DNA from 2 places in the Vibrio sp. YMD68 genome. Region 2 is predicted to be linked to the other one. Evidence: predicted binding sites of a transcription regulator. Region 2 holds the regulator's gene; the other holds the start of a gene.

Region 1 (12,372 bases), 1.4 Mb from region 2:
TTTCTCCTTCAATCAGTGTTGAATTGACGTGGAAGCTGTTTCCATCAGCGTTATAAACATCAAATGTGAGGGGTGTTTGTTCGGTAGCAAAAGCACCGCCAGTAAGTAGGATAGAAGCGGCTAAGAAAGTGATCTTTTTCATTATGATTTCCATTGATTGGTGTGTTGGAATAAAAGCGTTTTTGGAACAAATGGTTTATTGGTTTCAACGGACGTCATCATAAAACATTGACTTGATCTGAAAAACACACCAAATTGAACAGTATTGTTTCTTAATTCGATCAAATAAATGGACAGACTCACTGCAGCAAAAGTGTTTGTAGATGTCGCTCAATCGGGCAGTTTTACCGCGACGGCCGAAAGGCTTGATATGTCTCGTCCAATGGTCACTCGCTATATTGAAGCGATGGAAAAGTGGTTGAATAGCCGCTTATTGCATCGGACTACCCGTAAAGTAACACTGACAAGTGCCGGAGAGCGTTGCCTCAATGAGGTTGAGGCCTGGCTGGAGCAGGCGGAGAGTTTGAGTGTATTGAGTGATACTACTGAAGAGTTATCTGGCATGGTTCGGATCGCCACAAGTACGTCATTTGGGTTTTCTCAGCTTGTGCCTGCGCTTCAGCATTTTATGTCTATGCACCCTAAAGTGCATATCGATATAGATTTACAAGACTCGGTCGCGGATCTCGCTGAAAGGCAAATCGATCTCGCTATTCGGATGGCTTCTAATCCTGATCCTTCTTTAATTGGGAAACCTATTGCCGTTTGTGAGTCGGTGTTGGTTGCGTCGCCGACTTATTTAGCAAGTAGAGAGGAAATATTAAAGCCGAAAGACCTCATGGGGCATCAGTGTCTGGGGCATAGAAACTTTCAACGGCACATATGGCATTTAAGCAACGGTGAGCAGCAAGAGTCAGTGGATGTGGCGTGCAAGCTGACCGCCAATGAAGCGAATACTTTACTTCATGCTTGCTTGATAGGAGGTGGGATTGCTGTCCAGCCTACCTATCTCGCGAACAAATATATTCAAGATGGCACATTACTTCCGGTTCTTTCTGAATGGAAACCAGCCGATCTCACTATTTATGCGCTCTACTCTTCGAGAAAACATCTGTCTCCCACCGTTAGAGCGCTTATTGATTATTTTCAGGCTCACTTTAGAGATAACCCCTGGTAGAGTGTCGTCAATGCCTTTGTTTTAGCAATGCCTTGATCTCAGAAAGCTCTTTTTGCAATGATTCGACTTGCTGGTGTGTCGCGAATATTTGTCTTGGTTCATGGTCCGGAGTCAGCAAGGGCATATCCGAGTCTTTGTCTTGCTCGGCTATAGCATGCTCAGCGGTCATGGTTTCGATCACCACACCGATCATCATATTGAGAAAGACAAAGGCAGTCAGAAAAATAAAAGTGAGATAGTAAAACCAGCTCATCGAGTAGACAGCCATGGTTTCATACATGACGTCTGTCCAGTCTTCAAACGTGGCGACACGGAATAACGTCAACATTGAAATTGAAACGTCTCCCCATAACACCTCGTTGATGTCAGAAAAAACTAAGCTGCCAATCACCGCGTAGATGTAGAAGATGATGAACATCAACACGGCGATATAGCCCATCTTTGGAATCGCTTTAAATAGGGCATTTATTAGAATCTTGAGCTGAGGTATCGCTGACACCAGTCGAAGCACGCGAAATACACGCAATAGTCGCGCAATGAGAATACCTTGCCCAGCGGTCGGTATCAGGCTACCAATAACAATAATGGCGTCGAACCAGTTCCACCCACTTTTAAAAAAATCCCATTTATTTTTGTAAGAGAAGAAGTTGATGACAAGCTCAACGAGAAAAAATAGCAAGATGAACTTATCCAGCCAGTAAATCGCCACGTTGAAACTTTCAGGAAGCTCAAACGTATTGGCACCGATGGTGAGCGCAGCAAGGATGATGACCAGAACAGTAATGGCTTGGAAGTATTTGTTGTTATTAATGGCGGTCAAACGCACGTGCAATGAAGAAAACATTGAGACAAACCCTTTTACTAAGACGAAACCGAGAGTGATAAATCTGTTCGAGAAAAACATTCTAACGTTGGAATATTACATGGCTAGCGGGCCCTGTAAATAGGCAGTGAACCACATAAAAGTAAGCAAATAAAAACGCCCAGAGTCAGGGACACTAGGCGTCTTGGTTAGAGTGAACCTCGATGAACGTGAAGGAAACACTCTGTAATTTTTAGTTAATGCTGAATGAAAAAGTTTACAGCTCGCCAACGGTAGCCGATACAGCCGCGAGCATGTCTTGGCCAAATTTAATACTACGTTCAGGAGACCAACCGTAAAGCTCATCAGCATGACTGATGTGATCTTTGAACGGCATTTCTACGGTGTAAGACAAGCAGTTAAACTGCTCTCCAACCCAGTTAGAGCCGACGGTTAAGTTTGCTTTGCCCGGTTCATCTTTGTCGTACCCAATGTCATCTTGGAACTCAGGTGTAATGGTTAACAGAGCTTGCTTGAAGTGGTTCTCTAAATGGGCAATACGTGAATCGTAAGAAGGGATACCTTCACTGCCTGCAACAAAGTTGTATGGGATGGCCTCATCACCATGGATATCTAAGAACATATCCACCCCTGTTTCAAGCATGCGTTCTCGAACCAGGTACACTTCAGGGCTGCGCTCCATTGATGGTGTTTGCCATTCACGGTTGAGATTCACGCCAATGCCATTGGTGCGAAGGTGTCCGCGAATGCTGCCGTCTGGATTCATGTTTGGAACCACACGAATCACTACTTTGTCGAGCAGTGAACGACCAACGGTGTCTGTTTCATCGAGTAAACGAAGCAATAAGCCTTCGATAAGCCATTCGGCCATGGTTTCGCCCGGGTGTTGACGACCAATAACCCAAATATTTTTCTTTTCAGGGCTGGGGTCGCCGATCGTTAGTAGGCTGATGTCATTATTGTCTAGTGTGTGTCCAAGTGTTTCTAGCTTACATGCAGGGTGCGTTTGGGTGCTGTGTAACAGGTCTTGGTGGCGGTCGTACGAGTAGGGTGCAAAATACGCAAAGTACATGGACTCATGTTCAGGAATGATATTGAACGCCAATGCATTACCGTCAAAGGTGGCCGGAATACGGAACCATTCTTCGCGATCATAAGAAGCGACCACATCGTAATCAACCCAACCCTCTGGGTACGCCGATGTTGCCAGCCCGCTGATGGTAAAGTGGTGCGCCTGCTGTGCATCACTTTCTAAACGGAAGTGAAACCATTGTGAAATATCTGTCTGGTTATCGGCAGGAATTGTGAGTTGAATGTTTTGTGGAGATTCTGCTGAAACGACGTGAATGTTGCCGCTTTCGAAGTTACTGAAAATTTTCATTGTAGTTGTTATCTCGTGGTTGAGTTGCCGTAAGATTATCACACTTTTTTTCGAGCATACGAATTACCCTTCGTGCGTTCCAGCGGTGATTAGAGCTTCAAACCTAGGGTTCCCGTGCAACCCTTCCAAATCGGGTTCGGTATTGATGAGATCTCTGATGGACGGGCTAGCTTCAATAGCCAGTTCTAAGTCTTCGATGGCTTGATCTTCAATACCTAATCTCGAGTAAGCGCACGCTCTTTGGTATAAGGCTGGGCCGTTGGTGATGTCTAAATCCAGAACTCGGTTACACAAACTTAATGCCCAGTGGTATTCCTTTATCTCCATTGCTGCATCGGCTTTGTAGGTGAGCGCTTCTAAATCGCCGGGGCGCAGTGTAAGAATTTCATCATAAACGTCTATTCGCTGTTCTGGTGTTGGCATACTTTGCGCTCTTAGCCACAGGTTGTGTATTTCGCTAATTCTTTCAATTTCTTTGTTATTTTCACTGATGATCCGTGTTTTCCGCTTTAAATCACGTTCAAGAGCGCTGAATTTCTTTTCATATTCACTGGCTATTGAGTCCAGTCGCTGATCAGCCATTTCTTTTGTGCTGCTCTTAAACTCGCGCAGTGATTGCCACCCGACTAATGCAATAAGAGACGCGACACCCGCAATGATATAGAAAAAATAAGTTACCGTTATGTTTGCGTAATTCAGTGATTTATCGGCGACGGCAAGTTCACGATCGGTGATTTGGACGATCATTCTCTTTTCCAAACTCTGTTGGTCTTGGCGTAGCGTTTTAAGCTCGTCGAGGATGTAACGCTCCATCAAGGGTCTGTCCAGTAACTCGGAATCAGAATAGGCCTTTTGTTGAGCGAAGCTGGTGAAGGGGAATAAGCAGGCGACCATAAAAACGATGATCAAGATTTTCATATTTGTACTCCAAATTATTCTTATTATTTTTTGGGTCTAAAACTATTTGATCTAAAGCTAACTGTAGATGCGAAGCGGGAAGAGTTTTAGTTTTCTCGATCGTAACATTTCAAAATTGGTTAGACATCTAATTAATATGGCAGGGGAATTAAGTGTGATCTGTGTCACGCTTATCTAGATCTCTTTTGATTTTAAAGGGGTGGGGTGTCAGATAATAAAAAGGAAATTAATTAGAGTTCAAAGTAAATTTAGAGGTTGAAATGAGATCTATGAACATGTTCGAGACGTTTTTTATGATCGAAAATGAAAATGACGCTCAATCGAGAAACTGGTCTTTTCGAGCCCCTGTCGCTAAGGATGGCCTTGCTGTAAATAAGTTAATCGAGTCTGCAGAACCCCTCGATGACAACTCGGCTTACTGTAACTTTCTTCAAGCAACGCACTTCAGAGAGACATCGTTGGCCGTTTGCTATCGTGGCGAATTGGCTGGGTTTATATCGGCTTATTTAAAACCTAACGATGCAAACACTCTGTTTATTTGGCAGGTCGTTGTCGATAAGGGTTTTAGGGGGCAAGGAATAGCAAAAAAAATGCTCAACAAGCTGCTGGAACGTCAAAACTTGAGAAGGTTAAAGGCGATAGAAACAACCATTACCAAAAATAACAAAGCGTCTTGGGCATTGTTTAACGGAGTAGAAAAAGAGCATGGAGAAAAAAGCGTGGTGTCTGTGTTTCTTGATCAAGATATGCACTTTGATGGTCAGCATGATACCGAGTATTTATACCGAATTTCTCTTAAGAAAAATCAATAAAAAAGGAAATAAAAAGACAAATTATGATGGATATTTTTAAAAAACAAGAATCAAACGTTCGATCATATTCAAACCATTTTCCTGTTGTTTTCAACAAAGCAAAAGGATGTTGGTTAGAAACAGAATCTGGCGATAAATACTTAGATTTTCTCGCTGGCGCAGGTTCTTTAAATTATGGACACAACAACCCAGTGTTTAAGCTTGAACTGCTTGAGTACATTGAAAAGGATGGCATAACACACGGTTTAGATATGCACTCTAACGCGAAAGCTGACTTTTTAGATGCATTGCAAACTCACATCCTCGAGCCTCGTAATCTCACGTACAAAGTCCAGTTTACGGGCCCGACGGGGACTAACGCGGTTGAAGCGGCCTTAAAGTTGGCGCGTAACGTAACAGGGCGAAGCAATGTAGTGGCATTCACTAACGGCTTTCACGGTTGTACGAGTGGTGCATTGGCGGCAACCGGTAATCAGCATCACCGTAATGGATCTGGTGCTCCATTGTCTGATGTAACACGACTTCCATTTGAAGGGTATGCGGGAGTTGATGGGCTTAAGTTATTTGAAGTGATGTTAGAAGATAACTCTTCTGGTTTGGATAAACCTGCGGCGGTTTTAGTGGAGACCGTTCAAGGTGAGGGAGGATTAAATGCTGCTTCAGATCAGTGGCTACGTCAACTTGCACAGATATGTAAAGACAACCAAGTCTTGCTCATTGTTGACGATATTCAAGCAGGATGTGGTCGGACGGGTTCATTTTTTAGCTTTGAATCGGCTGGAATCAAGCCTGACATCGTGACTTTATCGAAATCAATCTCCGGTTATGGATTGCCTATGGCCATTGTACTGCTCAAGCCGGAGTTAGATATCTGGAAGCCAGGCGAACATAACGGCACCTTCAGAGGTAACAACCATGCTTTTGTCACGGCAACGAAAGCGATAGAAACATATTGGATAGATGAACAGTTTTCTACTCACATTAAACAATGCGCGATCTTGGTTTCAAACACGATTGAGAAAGTGCTGGCTCGTTACCCGAATCAATTTGTCCGTAAAAAAGGCAAAGGCATGATGCAGGGTATCGAAACCAAATCTGGCGAATTGGCTTCGGAAATCGGTCAGTCCTGTTTTGATAAAGGACTGGTTATTGAGACCGCTGGCCCTCGGGATGAAGTGATTAAGTTCTTTAGTCCACTAACGATCACCCAAGAAGAGCTGGAATATGGCTTGAATCTATTTGAATCCGCTGTCGATGCGGTGATTTCTGATCAGTACCAACGCGCATCATAAATAAGGAGAAAGACATGATAGTTAGAACACTCGACCAATGCCGAGACAGCGAGCGTCGCGTTAGCAGTGATACCTGGGAAAGCGTCCGAATGTTACTCAAAGACGACAATATGGGTTTTTCTTTTCATATTACGACCATTTATGAAGGGACTGAAACTCATATCCACTACAAAAATCATCTTGAATCGGTGTATTGCTTAAGCGGTGAAGGTGAAATCGAGGTGGTTGGTGGGCAAACCTACCCCATTAAACCAGGAACCTTGTACATATTAGATCAACACGATGAACATTATTTAAGAGCCTACGATAAGAAAGAGATGGTAATGGCATGTGTATTTAATCCACCCATTACAGGGCAGGAAACACATGACAAGGACGGGGTTTACCCATTGATTGACTGATCGCTACCACGATACGTGAACTCAAGTGGTTCAGCCCACAATCTCACTCAACCCATTATCTCATTCAACCCATAATCTAATTCAAAAAAAAATAGGCTTACTATGACTTATACCGTAGAAAAAATAGGCGGTACATCGATGTCCGATTTCGACACCGTATTGGACAACATTCTTCTTCGCCCCACTTACAATCGCCACATGTATGACAGAGCATTTGTAGTGTCTGCATACGGTGGTTTTACCGATGCATTACTGGAATGCAAGAGAACTCAGCATCCAGGCGTGTATCAACTGATCGCCAACTCGGATGACCGATGGAGAGAGGAGTTGGAGACGGTTGAGCGTCGAATGCTTCTGACCAACGAACATATGTTTGCAGACCCGATGGAAAGAATCCCTGCTGATAATTTCATTCGCTCAAGAATTGCGGAGGCAAAGTCTTGCATTAGCAATCTTCTCGACGTTTGTCAGTATGGGCAGTTCGACCTCGCTCAATACTTACCTCAAATTCGTGAGTTCTTAGCTTCGATTGGTGAAGTTCACAGTGCGTACAATACGGCTACGAAGCTCAAAGGCATGGGAATTAATGCAAAATTTGTTGATTTGTCGATGTGGGATGCTCAAGAGATGCCCGAAACGCTCGATGACTGTATCCAGACAGCATTTGAATCGATAGATGTCAGTCATGAACTTCCGATTGTCACCGGGTATGCCGCATCACAAGAAGGCGTTATGTCGAACTACGATCGCGGTTACAGTGAAATGACATTCAGTCGATTGGCTTGTGTCACCAAAGCTGATTTAGCGATCATTCACAAAGAGTATCACCTGAGTACCGCTGATCCTCGATTGGTCGGCGCACATAAGGTTCAACCCATTGGGGAGACAAACTTTGATGTCGCAGATCAGTTATCGAGCCTTGGCATGGAAGCCATTCACCCTAATGCGGCCGAGGGGTTGCGTAAAAGTGGTATACGGCTGCAAATTAAGAACACGTTTGAGCCTGAACATAAAGGAACAATGATTTCTGAAGCGTTCCAATCAGAAGACGATAGCGTTGAGATCGTCGCAGGCAAAGATAAGGTGCACGCGGTGCATTTGTTCGACCAAGACAAGGCGTGTCAGTTGGATTCGGTAAGCCTAGAGGTGATGAAGATCATCGCGGACACAGAGGTGGGGTTAATCAGTAAAGAGATGGACGCAAACTCGTTAACTTATTACTTAAACGGAAATACAGACAGCATTAATCAAGTACAAAAAAGAGTGAAATTATCGTACCCTGAAGCCCAAATCAAAGGCCAAACCGTCGCTGTGGTATCCGCGATAGGATCGAGTTTAAATACTCACGAGACATTAGCGATAGGGACACAAGCGCTGATCAACGAAGGTATCGCTCCTATAGCCTTGCATGCCCCTATACGTAATGTCAGTGTCCAGTATATTGTCGAAGAAGCCCAGTATAAACAAGCGTTGAGTATAGTTCACGATGCACTATGTAACATCAACCGAACCAGTAAGGCTTTGAGTGCAGCATAATTGATAAGCGGTGATTTAGGCATCAGAGCTGCGGTTAAAACCAGTATTTGGCGAGAATCAGGTAAACCATCAATTAAAGTATCACTATCTAAGGCTCATCATAGAAATAGTGTCACCATTTTTGTATATTCACTCTAAAGCCTGGTTTGGTTTGTGGATACATTTGGTTTGTGGATAAAATGGAAGAGCATTTAAATAAAGTGGTACGCCTTGAAAAGGAGAACGAAGCGCTCAAGCGTGATAATGCTCGTCTTCAAGAAAAGTTGAATGCTGCTCTCGATAGCAATGGGCTTTGTTTGTGGGAGCAGCATATTCCCTCGGGCACTTTAACCATTTTCAACATGCAATGGGGCAAAATGCTCGGCTATCAACCTCACGAACTGACCGCAACGGTAGACACATGGAAAAGTAATCTACACCCTGATGATTATGACCTTGCCGTTGGTGCGTTTGATGATCATATAAAGGGAAAAACTGACCTTTATGAAGTGGTTCACCGTATGATTCATAAAGACGGAAGTGATAGCTGGGTCTACGATAGGGGCCGTATTGTCGAGTATGACTCTAATGGCGACCCACTTCGCATGATGGGGACACACATCGATCTGACGAAAGAGAAGCGTTATGAACAGGAGTTGGCTAAATTGGCCTCCACCGATCCGCTGACGGGGCTTTTGAATCGAAGTGCTATCGTTGAGCACTTTTATCGTCGGGAGACCCCCGATCTTGCTCTAGAATCAGCCATGTTATTTTTTGATATTGATAACTTTAAAGCGGTTAACGATGCTTTCGGCCATCATGCTGGTGATACGTTACTCACTAATATCGCAAAAGAATTAAATGAACTGGCCCCTAACGACGCTCAAGTCGGACGAATAGGGGGTGATGAGTTCGTTATATTGTGCTCTTACGCCTCCCGCAACAAGTTGACAGCACTGTGTGACCAACTGTTGTCATCTTTTATCCCTACGCTCAATCAGACCCTAGCTAACGTAAACATTGGAATGAGTATTGGCATTTGTTTCTTTCAGAAAGGGAAGCATCGCTTTGATGGTGTTTACCAAGCCGCCGATCAAGCCATGTACCAAATAAAGAAAAATGGCAAGAATGCGGTAATGACCGTCGATCTTGATAGTGAATGACGCAAGCAGATAAGTGCGTTGGATTTTCTCTTCTCAATACCTGTTTCATTCTTAGCGTATTCACTCGTTATATACACACTCGCTACCCTATGCACTATCACGTTACTCCATAGTCGATGAGAAAGTGACGATGGATGCGCCATGTCGACACGTTTTTATTGTGGTTCTTAGCCGTTTCAATTAGTTTTATAACGTCTGCTTTTAATTAGGATCACAGAATGTGCCGATGGTTAGCCTATCAAGGCGTTCCCAGATATATCGATGAGTTGGTTTATGAACCTGTTCATTCGCTGATCAATCAATCTATGGACGCTCAAAAAGCCGTTACTCGAGTCAATGCCGATGGGTTTGGTATTGGGTGGTATAACGAAAGGCGTTCTCCCGGTCAGTTTCATGAAGTCTTGCCAGCTTGGAGTGATGAAAATTTACGTTCACTTGCTCATCATATTCGTTCTCATCGTTTTATGGCGCATATCCGTTCTTCGACGGGAGCACAAGTCTCGCGGGCCAATTGCCATCCCTTCATTATTGATAATTGGATGTTTATGCACAACGGTCAGATCGGAGACTTTAACAGTGTGAAATTTGAATTAGAGCGCCAGCTAGATAAAGAGTGGTATCTCAAGAAAAAAGGGTCGACTGACAGTGAGTTGATATTTCTTCTTGCATTGGCCAATGGCCTTGAAACTGACCCAATTTCGGCACTTCAGAAAACAATGCAACTGATTTCTAACACGCTTAAAGAGCACCGCATCTCTGAGCCTTTCAAAGCGTCTATTTGCGTGTCCGACGGTCACGCCTTTTGGGTCATTCGTTACAGTTCCGACAATAAGCCGCCGACTGTGTTTATTTCTCAATCAACAGACGCCATCATTTTAGCGTCAGAACCGCTCGATAAGGAGCGTTTGTGGAAAAGCATCCCACCACAAACCATTACCTTCATTGACAAACAGTCAGTAGAAACCTACCCAATTGTCACCTAGAACTAGGTCATTCATTGCTTAATGGATATTAGAGGGGGAAGCTCTACGACTGCATAAAGTTCTTCCGCTGCATCAAGTAAGCTTATAACCCATGAATGTGAATAATTATCCATCATGGGTTCTGTTACTGTCTCATCGTAAATTAATCTTTACAATCTCTTTCATTTCAATGTGTTACAAATGCTTTCTGGTGCTTGATAAGCGGTAGGTATTATAGTCCTCTGACCACTTGTTTTTAGGTGGTATCCCTTCTAGAACTGATATTTTCATTTGCAGGCTGATTCAATACCAAACGGTGAGCGCAATGCCAAGCATATAAGTCAGCGGCGGTCGGTACCACTTTCCTTAATACTAAAAAATGAATAAGGACAGTTATGAGTCAGTGGTTAGGTCGTATTAAGCTCTCGCGCTTAATAATAGGGGCCCTAGTGTTTATCGGTGTTGTACCTGCGTTGTTGTTAGGATTGAACGCGGTCTTGTTGAGCCAAGCAGCATTATCCGAACGTTCATACAACCAACTCGATACGGTGAGAAGCATCAAGTCTGCACAAATCAGTGCATTTTTTGCCGAGAGAGAAGGGGACATGGATGTACTTGTGGATGTTGCCACAACGCTCAAGCTCGAAGGCTTTCGTAAACTAGAAGCGCTCAATCAAGGTCAAGCCCAACAAGTCGAGGAATACATTACTCAGCTGAAATTAGGGTTACGTCTCTTCGCAGATTCGTACACAACGAAAATGGTGATGTCGGAATTTGACCGAGCTTTTCAAACGCAAGGTGGAAAAGTGAGTGGTCGCCAATGGTCAGGTATCGCAGATAACTATGGTGAAGAAATCGACCGATTTCAGCAGAAATTTGGTTGGTATGACGCCTTTTTAATTAATACCGATGGAAACATTGTCTATACATCCACGCGTGAAAATGACCTAGGAAAAAACATACAGTCGGAGAATATCGTTGGCTCCGGTTTAGAGAAAGCATTCCGTCGCGCGCAGCAATCAAATCAGCACGATCAAGTGCATTTCGGCGATTTTACTCTCTATCATTATTCCAATAATTCGCCTGCGGGTTTTTTTGTCACCCCAATTACTGATCAACAGCACACCGTGATTGGCTATGCTGCTCTTCAGTTTCCGATTGATAAAGTGAATGCGATTACCGGACAGATTCAGGGGATGGGACAAACGGGTGAAACGTATCTCATTGGCCCCGATGCATTGATGCGCTCAGATTCGCGCCTTGATCCTGAACGATATTCTGTTGCTGCCTCGTTTAAGAACAATACCAAAGTAAAAACAGAAGCAGCCCAGGGAGTCTTCAATAATGAGGCCGGCTCCCGCATTATCACTGATTACAATGGAAATTTGGTTTTATCGGTTTGGCAATCCATTACTCTTGATGAGTCACATCAGTGGGGAATTATTTCAGAGCAAGACGTGACAGAAGCTTTTGTGCCAAAAGACAATAACGGGGTAGAGTTCTACAGCAAATACATTGAAAGCTATGGTTACTATGATCTGTTTTTGATCGATCCGAATGGTGAAGCATTTTATACCGTAACTAAAGAAGCGGATTATCAAACCAACCTTGTTCATGGTGTCTACGCGTCAAGCAACTTAGGTCAATTGGTTCGAGATGTGATTGAAAGTAAGCAATATGGGCTGGTTGATTTTGCCCCTTATGCCCCATCAGATGGAGAACCTGCGTCATTTATCGCCAAGCCTATTTTAAATGAACGCCAAGAAGTCGTGATGGTGGTGGCGTTACAATTGTCGCTGGACGCGATTAACTCCGTGATGCAACTGCGTGAGGGAATGGGTAACAGCGGTGAGTCTTACTTAGTGGGTTCCGATTATTTGATGCGTTCCGATTCGTATTTGAACCCAACGGAGCGTTCAGTCACGGCC
Region 2 (12,372 bases):
GCTAGAGCGTGAAGGCTTCACCTGTCGAAACTACGTCGATATTTTTGATGCAGGCCCTACCGTAGAGTGTGATGCTCGAAATATTGAGTCAGTACGCCACTCATTTCGAGCCAAAGTGGTGATTTCAGAGCACACAAGTGCTGATCATTACTTAATATCAAATACTTCATTTGAGAACTTCCGTGCCACCGCAGCAAAAGCAGCGTATGACCATGCAAGTAACACGGTGATTTTAGCGTCTGATGTCGCTAAAGCATTGCAGGTTTCTCAGGATGACTATGTGCGTATGCTCGCCCAGTAACGGTTTTTATCTGTAATTTTTTCTTCGGTAACCTAATTTTCTCAGTAAAAAGTACAAGGATTTCATTATGACTCATTGGATTGGTGGCGAGTGGATCGCAGGACAAGGCGATGCGATGGTTTCAACAAGCCCATACAACAACCAACAAATATGGCAGGGTGATAGCGCGACTCCCACTCAGGTGGAATCGGCGGTCACTGCGGCTCGAAGCGCCCTTGTTGAATGGAAGAATCGAAGCTTTGCTGAGCGAGAGAAAGTGGTGTTAGCTTTTGCCGAGAAAGTAAAAGAACACAGTGAAGAGATTGCTGAGATTATTGCCAAAGAAACCGGCAAGCCTATTTGGGAAACGCGCACCGAAGCTGGCGCGATGGCTGGAAAGATCGCTATCTCAATCCGCGCATACCATGAGCGCACAGGGGAAGCGAGACGCGAAGCCGCCGGAAACCAAATCGTTCTGCGTCATAAACCATTAGGTGTGATGGCCGTTTTCGGGCCTTATAATTTCCCTGCCCACCTTCCAAATGGTCACATCGTGCCTGCATTGCTGGCGGGAAACACGGTAGTGTTTAAACCTTCAGAGCAAACGCCGTGGATTGGTGAGTTTGCCATGAAGCTATGGCAACAGGCAGGTTTACCTGCTGGTGTGCTTAATCTGGTTCAAGGTGCCAAAGAAACAGGGATTGCACTGGCCGATTCCAAAGGCATTGACGGTGTGCTCTTTACCGGCAGTGCCAATACGGGGCACGTATTACACCGCCAATTTGCAGGTCAGCCAGGCAAAATGCTGGCACTAGAGATGGGCGGAAACAACCCAATGGTGATCTCTGAGCAATTTGGGGATGTTGACGCGACGGTTTATACCATCATCCAGTCTGCTTTCATCAGCGCAGGTCAACGCTGCACCTGTGCTCGTCGCCTTTACGTTCCGCACGGTGAGAAAGGGGATGTGTTGCTCGGTCGTCTTGTTGAGGCCACAAAAAAAATAAAAGTTGATCAACCTTTTGCTGAACCTGCGCCATTTATGGGCCCTCAAATCTCGATGGATGCCGCTAAGGTTATTTTACACGCTCAAGCTAACCTTCATTCTCTTGGGGGCGAAAGTCTGGTAGAAGCCAAAGCAGGAGAAGCGGCATTTGTTTCACCAGGTATCATAGATGTGACTGCGGTCGATGAATTACCAGATGAAGAATATTTTGGGCCGTTATTGCAAGTCGTTCGCTATGACAGCCTAGAACGAGCGGTAGAGATGGCTAACGACACTCGCTTTGGATTATCCGCGGGGCTTATTTCAACTGACGACAGCGAATGGGATTACTTTGTTGACCACATTCGTGCCGGTATTGTGAACCGTAACAGACAGTTGACTGGGGCCAGTGGTGATGCACCATTTGGAGGCCCTGGGGCGTCGGGCAACCTAAGGCCAAGTGCTTATTACGCTGCTGACTACTGCGCTTATCCAATGGCTTCAATGGAAGGCGACGAAACTCTTTTACCAGCGACGTTTAGCCCAGGGATTGAACTGTAGCTTTCTATTTATATATCAATCACCGAATTAAGGACTCGTTATGACACCGGATACTTTATTTACGGCTTTATGGAATGATTATATTGACCGTCTGTGCCCATCGGCTGAGATTGTGCATAAATTGTTGCGCGAAGAGGACGTTTTGATTAATGACCATATCGCCTTGAGAACCTTCAATTCTTCCCCTCTTGGGATTGCTACGTTAGCGAAGCCATTCTTAGATGCCGGGTACGTGGCATGCGGTGACTATGAGTTCGAGAGTAAAAAACTCGTTGCCAAACACTATGAACACCCTGACCCTAAGCAACCTAAAGTGTTTATTAGTGAGCTTAAAGTGGATGAGTGCTCAAGTGAGCTACAACAGATCGTTGCTAAGCTTGTTGAGCAATTGGATCCTAGTAAGCTGAAAGGTCATGAATTCTTGTTCGGTGGCCGGCTTTGGGATCTAAGTGATACCGATTACCAAACATTGGCCAGCGAGAGTGAATATGCAGCATGGCTAGCGGCCCATGGCTATGGAGCCAATCACTTCACTGTGAGTGTGAATCAACTCAATCAATTTTCAGAAGTGAAAGACGTCAACGATCATCTTCGTCAATCGGGTTTTAAGATAAATGAATCGGGTGGCGAAGTGAAAGGCTCACCAGATGTGCTGCTTGAGCAGTCTTCGACGATGGCCGATAAGGTCGAGGTGACATTTAGCGAGGGCAAGAAAACGATACCAGGTGGCTTTTATGAGTTTGCCAAGCGTTATCCGATGGCAAATGGTGAACTTTATACGGGTTTTGTTGCGGCTTCAGCCGATAAGATTTTTGAAAGCACTGATAGCTGATAACTCAATGCACAAAGTATTGATAGCCAAAAGTATTGATAGTCAAAAGTACTGATAGCCAATAGAACCGTTTTTCGTTTTGATTAGCCGTAGACATAAAAAAGCCACCCACATTGCTGAGGGTGGCTTTCTGATTTTTATCAATTTCTAATCATTAGAAATTAACGAGTTCCGTATACAACGATAGTTTTACCGTGTGCAGAAATTAGGTTCTGTTCTTCTAGCATCTTTAAGATACGACCAACGGTCTCACGAGAACAGCCAACGATTTGACCAATCTCTTGACGAGTGATCTTAATCTGCATGCCGTCAGGGTGAGTCATTGCATCAGGTTGTTTTGCTAGGTTAAGCAGCGTTTGTGCAATACGGCCAGTCACATCTAGGAAGGCTAAATCACCCACTTTTTGGCTTGTCACTTGTAGACGGTTAGCCATTTGTGATGAAAGACGCATTAGAATGTCTGGGTTAACTTGGATAAGTTGACGGAATTTCTTGAAAGAAATCTCAGCAACTTCACAAGGAGATTTAGCACGAACCCATGCAGTACGCTCTTGATCTTCTTCAAACAAGCCTAGCTCGCCAATAAAATCACCTTGGTTTAGGTAAGAAAGAATCATTTCCTTACCTTCTTCATCCTTGATCAGTACCGCTACAGAGCCTTTAACGATGTAGTACAACGTTTCGGCTTTTTCGCCGGCGTGAATCAGCGTGCTTTTTGAAGGGTACTTATGAATATGACAGTGTGAAAGAAACCACTCTAGTGTTGGATCTGTTTGAGGTTTACCTAAAACCATAATATCTCACTTCCTCTGAAGGTGTGCTTGTCGCTTTCCGCGGTGTGCTTGTCGCTTTCCATACAGTCAGCTAGCCTAAAATAAGCCTGCTTAGGATAAGAGCACGTTATTCATGCTGCAAGCTATCTAGTATCTCGGTTAAGAATAGTATCCTTTTTTACTTCAAATTTCTTGATTTTAATCGCTTCTATACGCGGTTATTTTACGCAAAAATGTGCACATGATCACGGTATGAAAAGTAATCGACTTCTTTGATGAGAGTTTATCCAATTTTCCCGGTTTCGATCAGCTGCTGCAGGATTGGTCTTGCAATCAGTTCCATCGCAAAGCTCATCTTCCCACCTGGTACCACCAATGTATTATGTCGTGACATGAAAGAGCCATCAATCATAGCGAGGAGGTATGGGAAGTCGACATTCTTTATGCCACGTAAGCGAATAACGACAAAGCTTTCATCCAGACTAGGGATGCCTTTTGCGTTAAGTGGGTTTGATGTATCAACCGTAGGAACACGCTGAAAGTTAATATGAGTGCGAGAAAACTGAGGGGTAATATAATTGAGGTAATCATCCATAGATCGAACAATCGAATCCATGACGGCTTCGCGTGAGTGGCCACGGTCTCGTGTGTCTCGAACAAACTTTTGAATCCACTCTAAGTTAACAATCGGAACCATGCCTATGAGTAGATCAACATGTTGGGCAACATTGACATCCCCGTCGACAACGCCACCATGCAGCCCTTCGTAAAACAGCACATCTGAGTCTTGAGGTAAATCTTGCCACGGTGTGAAGGTGCCGGGCATTTGATTGTAAGGGACCGCTTCATCGAAGGTATGAAGATAACGTCGTACCTGCCCAGTTCCTTCGTTACCGTAAGTACGGAAAAATTCCTCTAGGGTAGGAAAGTCGTTGGCCAGCGGACCAAAGTAACTGATGTGTTTACCTTGTTCTCTGGATTTTCGGATCTCCACATCCATTTCTGGTCGAGTGAAGCGGTGAAAGCTGTCACCTTCCACCCACGCTGGTTTCACGTTCATCATATTGAACATTTTGCGAAACGCTTCTGATGTGGTGGTGGTTCCTGCTCCAGAAGAGCCAGTTACCGCGATAATAGGATGTTTTGCTGACATGACTAACCTTGTCGTAAATGTAACTTACTTGTTGAGTATTCGATAAATCTTAACGTTAGCGTTTCACTATAGCATGCCAAATGGAAAGGTCTACGCCAGTAAAGTGAGTGAAACGAAAAGCGAGAAGGCTATAGCGATTTACGCATTTTTATGTCGACTGTTTCATGCAACTCTGAGAACACAACTGTCGCATCGCCGCTTTTAAGTAACGTTTTTACCTGTTCAATTTTATCTTGCAAAGAGCATTCAATCTCTCCGTAATCGGTTCCTTCGCGAAGGACAAACTCCTTAATAAGGTTGTCTAAAGTATCGTTTTCTATTTGTTGCCAAGGAATAATCATAGTGGCCTATTCGTGGTTTTGATTTGATGGTGCGTGCTTTAATGTTTCGTAATAATCTGGGAGAACTTGTTCTAACCAGAAACCTGGGTTCGTTAAACTCCCTGAGATAAACCCAACATGGCCGCCATGCTCCAATAACTGGTAATTGATGTTATCGGGTAAAATGAAACTCGGTATCACCGCCTGGGTCATAAAGGGATCGTCTTTGGCATGAATGATCTGCAAGGGTAAGGTGATGTCTTGTAATCGATGAATACCAGAGCAACGTTGATAATAGCTCTGCGCACTTTCAAAACCATGTAAGGGCGCAGTAATCAGTTCATCAAATTCATACAACTTGGAGATGCGCTTGATACGTTGATAAGAAAGCCCAAGCTCACCTTTAAGCAGGCGGTGTTTGTGCAGAGCGCTTTTTTTCAAAGAAGAGACTAAATAACGCCGATACACTTTCGAAAACCCTTGCTCAATTCGCTCAGAACACGCGGACAGATCCAGTGGTGCGGATACTATGGTCGCCGCATCCAACAGTGGATTGTCTTGGTAGTGGGCAAGATAGTTGACCAACATGTTGCCACCCAGTGAGATACCGACGGACACTTTCGGATTGGTGGGAAAACGCATGTTTAGGTAGTTCAGAAAAAAGCGAGCGTCTTCTATTTCGCCAGAATGATACGCTCGTGCGAGGTTATTCGGTTTTCCACTGCAACCGCGAAAGTGCATCATAACCGAAAGCCAGCCTTGCTTGGCAAAAGCGTGCATTAATCCATTGGCGTATGGGCTATAAAAGCTGCCCTCTAATCCGTGAAATAGAACAAAAATGGGCTTTTGTATTGCACTCTCTGATAGCGGATCTTCACTCCAAGCTAGGTCAACAAAGTCACCGTCTGGCGTGTCTAGCGTCTGCCAGATAGGTTCAAATAAGGCATTTTTACGTATAAAGCGTGGCACAATGGTTTGTAGATGCGGGTTTTTTATGCCCGTAGCTGGATGAAATTGAGTCATAGGGGACCGTTAGTGTTTATCGCAAGGCGCTGGAGCTGAAAAAGCTTGGTATAGGTGCTCACCGCCCAGTTGACGGCAGTAGCGTTGCGTGAGTGATTGGTGTTCGCAATGGTTCAAAGGCAGCCCATTAATGCAATCAACGAGATCAGATTGCTGTTGTTTTTCTAGTTGAAGCTCAAATTGCAGTGATTCGCGATAAAGAGTATCGGGAACATGGCGTTTGAGTTTCCGTCTGAGCTCTCGGTAGCTATGAAGCAATGCCTCTGAGCGCCCGAGACATTCTTCAACTTTGTGCCAGTCTTCGTCTTGAAAACTGACTTTTTGTTCATCTAACCATTTCAGAAGTAGCAATAAATTGACGTTGCCATGGAACTGATTTTGAAGCTCCAAACACGCCTGCTTAACCTCACGCACACTGTAATATTGAAGACTAAACTGCCATAGCCTTTCAAGTGTTAAGGAGATATTCGCGCGTGTTTGAGTCATTACTGGTTATATTCCTCTTCCATTTGCTCTAAGGCTTCTTGCTCGGCCATCCACTCCATTTCAACCTGCTCGAGTTGAGATTTACTGGTTGCCTGAAGCGCGAGTACTTCATTAAGCTTAGCTTTATTTTCTGCATCATAAAGAGAAGTGTCTGACAAATGCTGCTCAGCGGTGGAAATGTCGTCATTGAGCTTATCCATTTTTTTCTCTAACTGAGTGAGATTTTTACGCAATGGCGCGGTTAATTTTCTAAACTCGGCATCCCGGCGTTTTTGCTCTTTTTTCCCAGCTGCGCTGTTGCTGCTGTTTTTCTCTGGCAGATCTGCTTGGGCTTCTTTCCGTTCAATTTTCTGTTGTTCAGTGAGCCACTTGTAATAATCACTAAGGTCACCATCAAAAGGGGCGACTTGACGATCGTGGACCAAATACAGGTCATCGGTTGTTGCTCTGAGTAAGTAACGATCGTGACTGACAATCACCATAGCCCCTTCAAAGGTCTGCAGAGCAAACGTCAGAGCTTGGCGCATATCCAAATCAAGGTGGTTGGTTGGTTCATCGAGTAGCAATAGATTCGGTTTTTGCCACACAACGAGAGCGAGAACAAGGCGTGCTTTTTCTCCGCCAGAAAAGGGTGCTACTTTATCCAGTGCCTTTTCACCTTGGAAACCAAAGCTGCCTAGGTAATCGCGCAGTTGCTGCTCGGTCTTACCAGGCGCTATCTGCATCATATGCTGTAACGGCGTTTCATCAGGATGTAAGGTTTCGAGTTGATGCTGAGCAAAGTAACCAATTTTAACGCCTTGAGAATAGCCTAAATCACCAGATTGAGGCTTTAATTCACCTGATAGGAGTTTGATTAACGTTGATTTACCTGCGCCATTGCGTCCTAAAAGACCGATACGACTACCGGGAACAAGATTAAGGCGGATTTTTTCTAAGATCAGAGTGTTATCGTAACCTGCACTGACATCATCCATCATCATGATTGGATTAGGTAGGGCGGCTGGCTCTTTAAATTCAAAGCTGAATGGGTTATCAAACTGCGCGGGTAGCACTTTTTCCATTTTTTCTAACGCTTTAATTCGACTTTGAGCTTGTCGTGCTTTCGACGCTTTGTAGCGAAAACGGTCAATATAGCTTTGCATATGCGTCATTTGTTTCTGCTGTTTTTGGAACATAGCTTGCTGCAAAATCAACTTTTGCGCTCGTTGTGTTTCAAAAGAAGAGTAGTTACCGGTGTACTCGTTAAGCTGTTGATTTTCTACATGTACGATTCGGCCAACGATCGGGTCTAGGAAATCTCGGTCATGGGAAATAAGAAGCAATGTGCCAGGGTAGCTTTGTAGCCAGCGCTCAAGCCACATAACCGCATCTAAATCTAAGTGGTTGGTGGGCTCATCGAGAAGTAATAAATCAGAGCGACAAAGAAGCGCTTGAGCAAGGTTGAGGCGCATTCGCCAGCCCCCCGAGAATTGGGTCAGACTCCAACTCATTTGCTCCTGGCTAAATCCCAATCCATCGAGAAGCTCAGCGGCTCTTGAATTAATGGTATAACCACCAATGGTTTCAATTTTTCCGTGCAGTTCTGCGACCAGAGTTCCATCATCAGCGGCTTCTGCATCTAACAGTGCTTGTTCTAGGGCACGATATTCACGATCACCATCAATGACATACTCAAGCGCACCACGTTCAAGTGCCGGTGTTTCTTGTGCTACCCAGGCTAACTCCCAATGAGAAGGCTGGCTAAATGATCCAGCATCGATAGACAGCTCATCTTTAAGTAGAGCAAAAAGTGTGGATTTTCCGCAGCCGTTTTTACCGACTAATCCCACCTTGTCACCAGGGTGGATTGTGGCAGAGGCTTGTTCTAAGAGAGGCTTTCCGCCTCTAAGTAACTGAATGTCAGAAAAGATAATCATAAAATATTAACTTGCACGTGGTGGCATTTATGGCGACAAATAGTAGGTCTAATAAGGATAAATGTCGATCATTATACAAATTGGGTTATGATGCTAAAAAAGAATAACAACTTTACAACATGCTAGGATGATTGCTTGCGAAATGACGGAACTCAATAGCTCAAATCAAAAACCTCTCAAAGTATTAGTGATTTACGCTCACCCAGAGCCTAATAACTCAATCGCTAACCAGGTGATGCTAAAAAAAATCGAATCACTTGAACATGTGACCATTCATGACCTCTATGCCCATTATCCCGACTTTTTTATTGATGTTGCCTTCGAACATCAGCTTTTGCTAGAGCATGATGTCATTGTGTTTCAACACCCTCTTTATATGTACTCTTGCCCATCACTGCTTAAAGAGTGGTTTGATCGAGTATTGAGTAAGGGGTTTGCTTTTGGTGATACATGCCAATTAGAAAATAAGATTTGGCGCAATGTGATCACCACTGGGGGGAATGCTGAGGCGTTTTGTGAGAAAGGTTACAACAAGTACCCATTAGAGCAAATTTTACAACCTTTTGAGTTAATGGCGTCCCTGTGTCGTATGACTTGGGTTGAACCCTTAGTGCTGTATTGGTCGAGAAACGTGACGGATGCAGAACGTTACCAGCATGCTGATTTTTATCGTCAATGGTTACAATCTCCAATCACCGAATTCGACGTCACAGTAGAATCTGGTCAAATAGAACAGAATGGCACGCAAGGAGATCAGCATGGCAATTGAGTATGATTTTTTGCAAAGCAGTGTCATTTTCCTTACCGCGGCTGTTGTTGCTGTACCGCTAGCGCAACGAGTGGGTTTGGGTTCCGTTTTGGGGTACTTGATCGCGGGGGTCGCAATAGGTCCTTGGGGACTGGGGTTAATCAGTGATGTAGAAGCTATTTTGCACTTTGCTGAGTTTGGTGTTGTTCTACTGTTGTTTCTCATTGGTTTGGAGTTGAACCCGAAAAAGCTGTGGCAAATGCGGGGGCCCATTTTAGGCTTAGGCGGCGCTCAGGTGGTGATTACCACTGTCATTATCTCCGCTATTGTTAGCGTGTTTGATCTAAGTTGGCAGACCAGTCTTGTGATCGGTATGGGGCTCGCGCTCTCTTCTACAGCCATCGCACTGAGAGTAATAGAAGAGCGTGGATTAGCCGGCGGAGAAACAGGTCAGTCGGGCTTTGCGGTGTTACTGTTTCAAGATGTCGCGGTCATTCCTATGTTAGCGATACTGCCGATTCTGGCAGGGAACACAGCAGGGAACTGGCTCGATGCCATCTGGATGCTCGGTGGCGTTGCTGGATTGCTCATTGGAGGACATTTTCTGCTTCGTCCTTTGTTTCGATATGTTGTGTTGAGTGGTGTTCGAGAGGTCTTCACCATTGCTGCGCTATTATTGGTCATTGGTATTGCGCTGACCATGAAGCAACTGGGCTTATCGATGGCTTTAGGCACGTTCCTTGCCGGGGTTCTTTTGGCTGAAAGTGAATATCGCCACGAGCTAGAGATCGCCATTGAGCCTTTTAAAGGTTTACTGCTTGGTCTGTTCTTTATTTCGGTGGGAATGGCTGCCAATTTGGGTTTGCTGGCGTTAGAGCCCATGAAGGTGTTGTTAGCGGTTGCGGGTCTTGTCTTTGTTAAAGGTTGGGTGCTTTATCTGCTCGCCCGCTTCTTTGGTATTCGCGCTAAAGCTCGCAGTAAAATGTCCGCGATTCTTAGCCAAGGTGGTGAATTCGCGTTTGTTATTTTTACCGCCGCTACCGCCGAAGGTCTTCTGAGTGCTGATCAACTGTCGTTCTTGTTGGTTGTAGTGAGTTTATCTATGGTCACGACGCCCATTTTGTTGATGGTCCAAGCAAAGTGGTTTGCCAAATTTTTAAATGCGCAAGAGTCGAGTGGGATCTCATCCGATATCATCAATAAAGAACCGAGAGTCATCATTGCCGGTTTTGGTCGATTTGGTCAGGTTGTTGGGCGATTGATGTACGCCAATAAAATCAAGATTACCGTGTTAGAAAGTGACGCAAGCCAAATTCAGTTATTGAGAAAGTTTGGCTATAAAGTCTTTTATGGTGATGCCACTCAGCTCGATTTATTACGTGCTGCGGGGGCAGACAAAGCCGAAGCGATCGTCATATGCACCGATACGCCAGATGAAATCATTAAAATCGTAGACTTGTGTAAACAGCACTTTCCAAAGCTAAAAATATTGGCGCGCGCGCGTAGCCGGGTTGAAGCGTATCAATTGCTTAATCATGGCGTCGATAAGTACTCGCGTGAGACCTTTCTAGGTGCATTAGATCTTGGCAAACAAGCGTTGACCGAACTAGGGATGCACCCATATCAAGCAAAACGTGCGGAAGCGCACTTTAGAAAGCTCGATAACACAATGTTAAAAGAGTTATTACCTCAGCATAAACAAGACAAACAACTCGCGTTAAGAGCAAAAGAAGCACGCAAAGAGTTGGAAGAGATCTTTGGCCGAGAGATGGATAACGATAGTCAATCTCATAATTATTGGGATAAGTAGTCATGCTGGTGGTGTGGAACCCCAGATACCAAAGGAGTGATTGTGAGTCATCTTGAAAAGAAAGTAAAAAAACGCTTTATCGCAGGCGCAAGCTGTCCGAAGTGTCAAGCGCCAGACGCTTTGCGTTGGTGGATAGAGAACAACATAGAAATGGTTGAGTGTGTTGAGTGTCAGCATGTGGATCAGCGTAAACCGAAATCTGTAGATTCTAGTGAACATGCGTCACAGGAAATGATTGGAATTTTTAAGCCGGAATAATTGAGTTTCTTTATTTGATCCCCATAATATAGCCAACTGATTTGGGGAAAACTCAAGTCCTGAATTTTTGCTTGGGGAGTGTCTCAAGCTTTAACTGCCTTGGAGCAAATATGAAAATTGAAAAGAACGTTGTCGTTAGCTTGGCATATGAAGTGAAAGTTGAAGGTGCAGTTGTTGATCAATCAACGGCTGATGCGCCTCTTGATTACCTTCATGGTCACAACAATTTGATTACGGGTCTAGAAAGCAAACTAGAAGGTAAGGTAGCTGGCGACAAGTTCTCTGCGACGATCTCTCCTGAAGATGGTTACGGTGAGCACAGTGATGAGCTTGTTCAACGTGTTCCTGCTGATGTATTCCAAGGCGTCGAAGAAATTGAAGTTGGCATGCGCTTTCTTGCGGATACCGATCAAGGCCCAATCCCTGTGGAAGTTACAGAAGTCGATGGTGATGAAGTCGTGGTAGACGGTAACCATATGCTTGCGGGTCAGACTTTAACATTTGACGTAGAAGTTATTGCTGTTCGTGAAGCCACTGCAGAAGAGCTTGAGCATGGTCATGTTCATAAAGAAGGCGGTTGTGGTGGTCACGATCATGATCATGACCATGAAGGTGGTTGTTGTGGTGGTGAAGGTCACGGCGAGAAAAAAGAGAAAGACGGTTGCTGCGGAAGCGGTAATTGCAGCTCACATTAATTTGTCAGGTATATTGTGCGCCTGCTCCAATGAAGGAGCGGCATACTGAACAAGAGAAAACGCCATCTTCTAATCGGTGGCGTTTTTATTTTGAAACAGAATTCGGTGGTTAGTTTCAACATGCGGTCCTCTATCTTCCATGCCATCGCACAAACTAATCTCACAAGGTAATCCCACAAGGTAATCACCTGAAAGTATTGGGTTAAAAATACATCTGCAACAGAGCTAATATTCACAGTGATACTCCTCGGCTTGTTTCTCAAATAGCTCAGTCAGTTAGTGTGACATTGAATAGTTATGATTAAAAAATGACTGCAAGAAGTGTGATTCGGTGCTAGAATCCATTTTTAACAACTAACAGAACTGGAAAGATGGGAAATAACGTAGTCGTTCTAGGCACCCAATGGGGTGACGAAGGTAAAGGCAAAATAGTTGACCTTTTAACTGAAGATGCAAAGTATGTTGTTCGCTACCAAGGTGGACATAATGCAGGTCACACTCTAGTCATTGACGGTGAGAAAACCGTTCT

The links. Region 2 encodes CRP, which controls carbon source genes, mostly activating them, when cyclic AMP is high. Its sites were predicted from a motif close to TGTGANNNNNNTCACA; they were not measured.
Region 1: ectA (diaminobutyrate acetyltransferase) is a predicted target of CRP. The motif match lies at 4,453-4,468, and genes of this name have one in related genera.

Annotation. Positions count from the first base shown of each region.
Region 1 covers NZ_CP124614.1:2,220,281-2,232,652, reverse strand. The annotation lists gene QF117_RS16035 (MBL fold metallo-hydrolase) at 1-142, opposite strand, end outside; gene QF117_RS16030 (LysR family transcriptional regulator) at 290-1,177, shown strand; gene QF117_RS16025 (ion transporter) at 1,185-2,021, opposite strand; gene QF117_RS16020 (M14-type cytosolic carboxypeptidase) at 2,257-3,381, opposite strand; gene QF117_RS16015 (hypothetical protein) at 3,445-4,299, opposite strand; gene ectA (diaminobutyrate acetyltransferase) at 4,569-5,111, shown strand; gene ectB (diaminobutyrate--2-oxoglutarate transaminase) at 5,138-6,403, shown strand; gene QF117_RS16000 (ectoine synthase) at 6,418-6,804, shown strand; gene QF117_RS15995 (aspartate kinase) at 6,907-8,340, shown strand; gene QF117_RS15990 (diguanylate cyclase) at 8,520-9,482, shown strand; gene QF117_RS15985 (class II glutamine amidotransferase) at 9,701-10,465, shown strand; gene QF117_RS15980 (methyl-accepting chemotaxis protein) at 10,840-12,372, shown strand, end outside.
Region 2 covers NZ_CP124614.1:238,809-251,180, forward strand. The annotation lists gene astA (arginine N-succinyltransferase) at 1-301, shown strand, start outside; gene astD (succinylglutamate-semialdehyde dehydrogenase) at 369-1,826, shown strand; gene QF117_RS07035 (DUF1338 domain-containing protein) at 1,867-2,658, shown strand; gene crp (cAMP-activated global transcriptional regulator CRP) at 2,820-3,452, opposite strand; gene QF117_RS07045 (phosphoribulokinase) at 3,715-4,584, opposite strand; gene QF117_RS07050 (YheU family protein) at 4,713-4,925, opposite strand; gene QF117_RS07055 (hydrolase) at 4,932-5,927, opposite strand; gene QF117_RS07060 (TIGR02444 family protein) at 5,937-6,413, opposite strand; gene QF117_RS07065 (ABC transporter ATP-binding protein) at 6,413-8,332, opposite strand; gene kefG (glutathione-regulated potassium-efflux system ancillary protein KefG) at 8,475-9,101, shown strand; gene kefB (glutathione-regulated potassium-efflux system protein KefB) at 9,091-10,890, shown strand; gene QF117_RS07080 (YheV family putative zinc ribbon protein) at 10,933-11,148, shown strand; gene slyD (peptidylprolyl isomerase) at 11,259-11,843, shown strand; gene QF117_RS07090 (adenylosuccinate synthase) at 12,215-12,372, shown strand, end outside.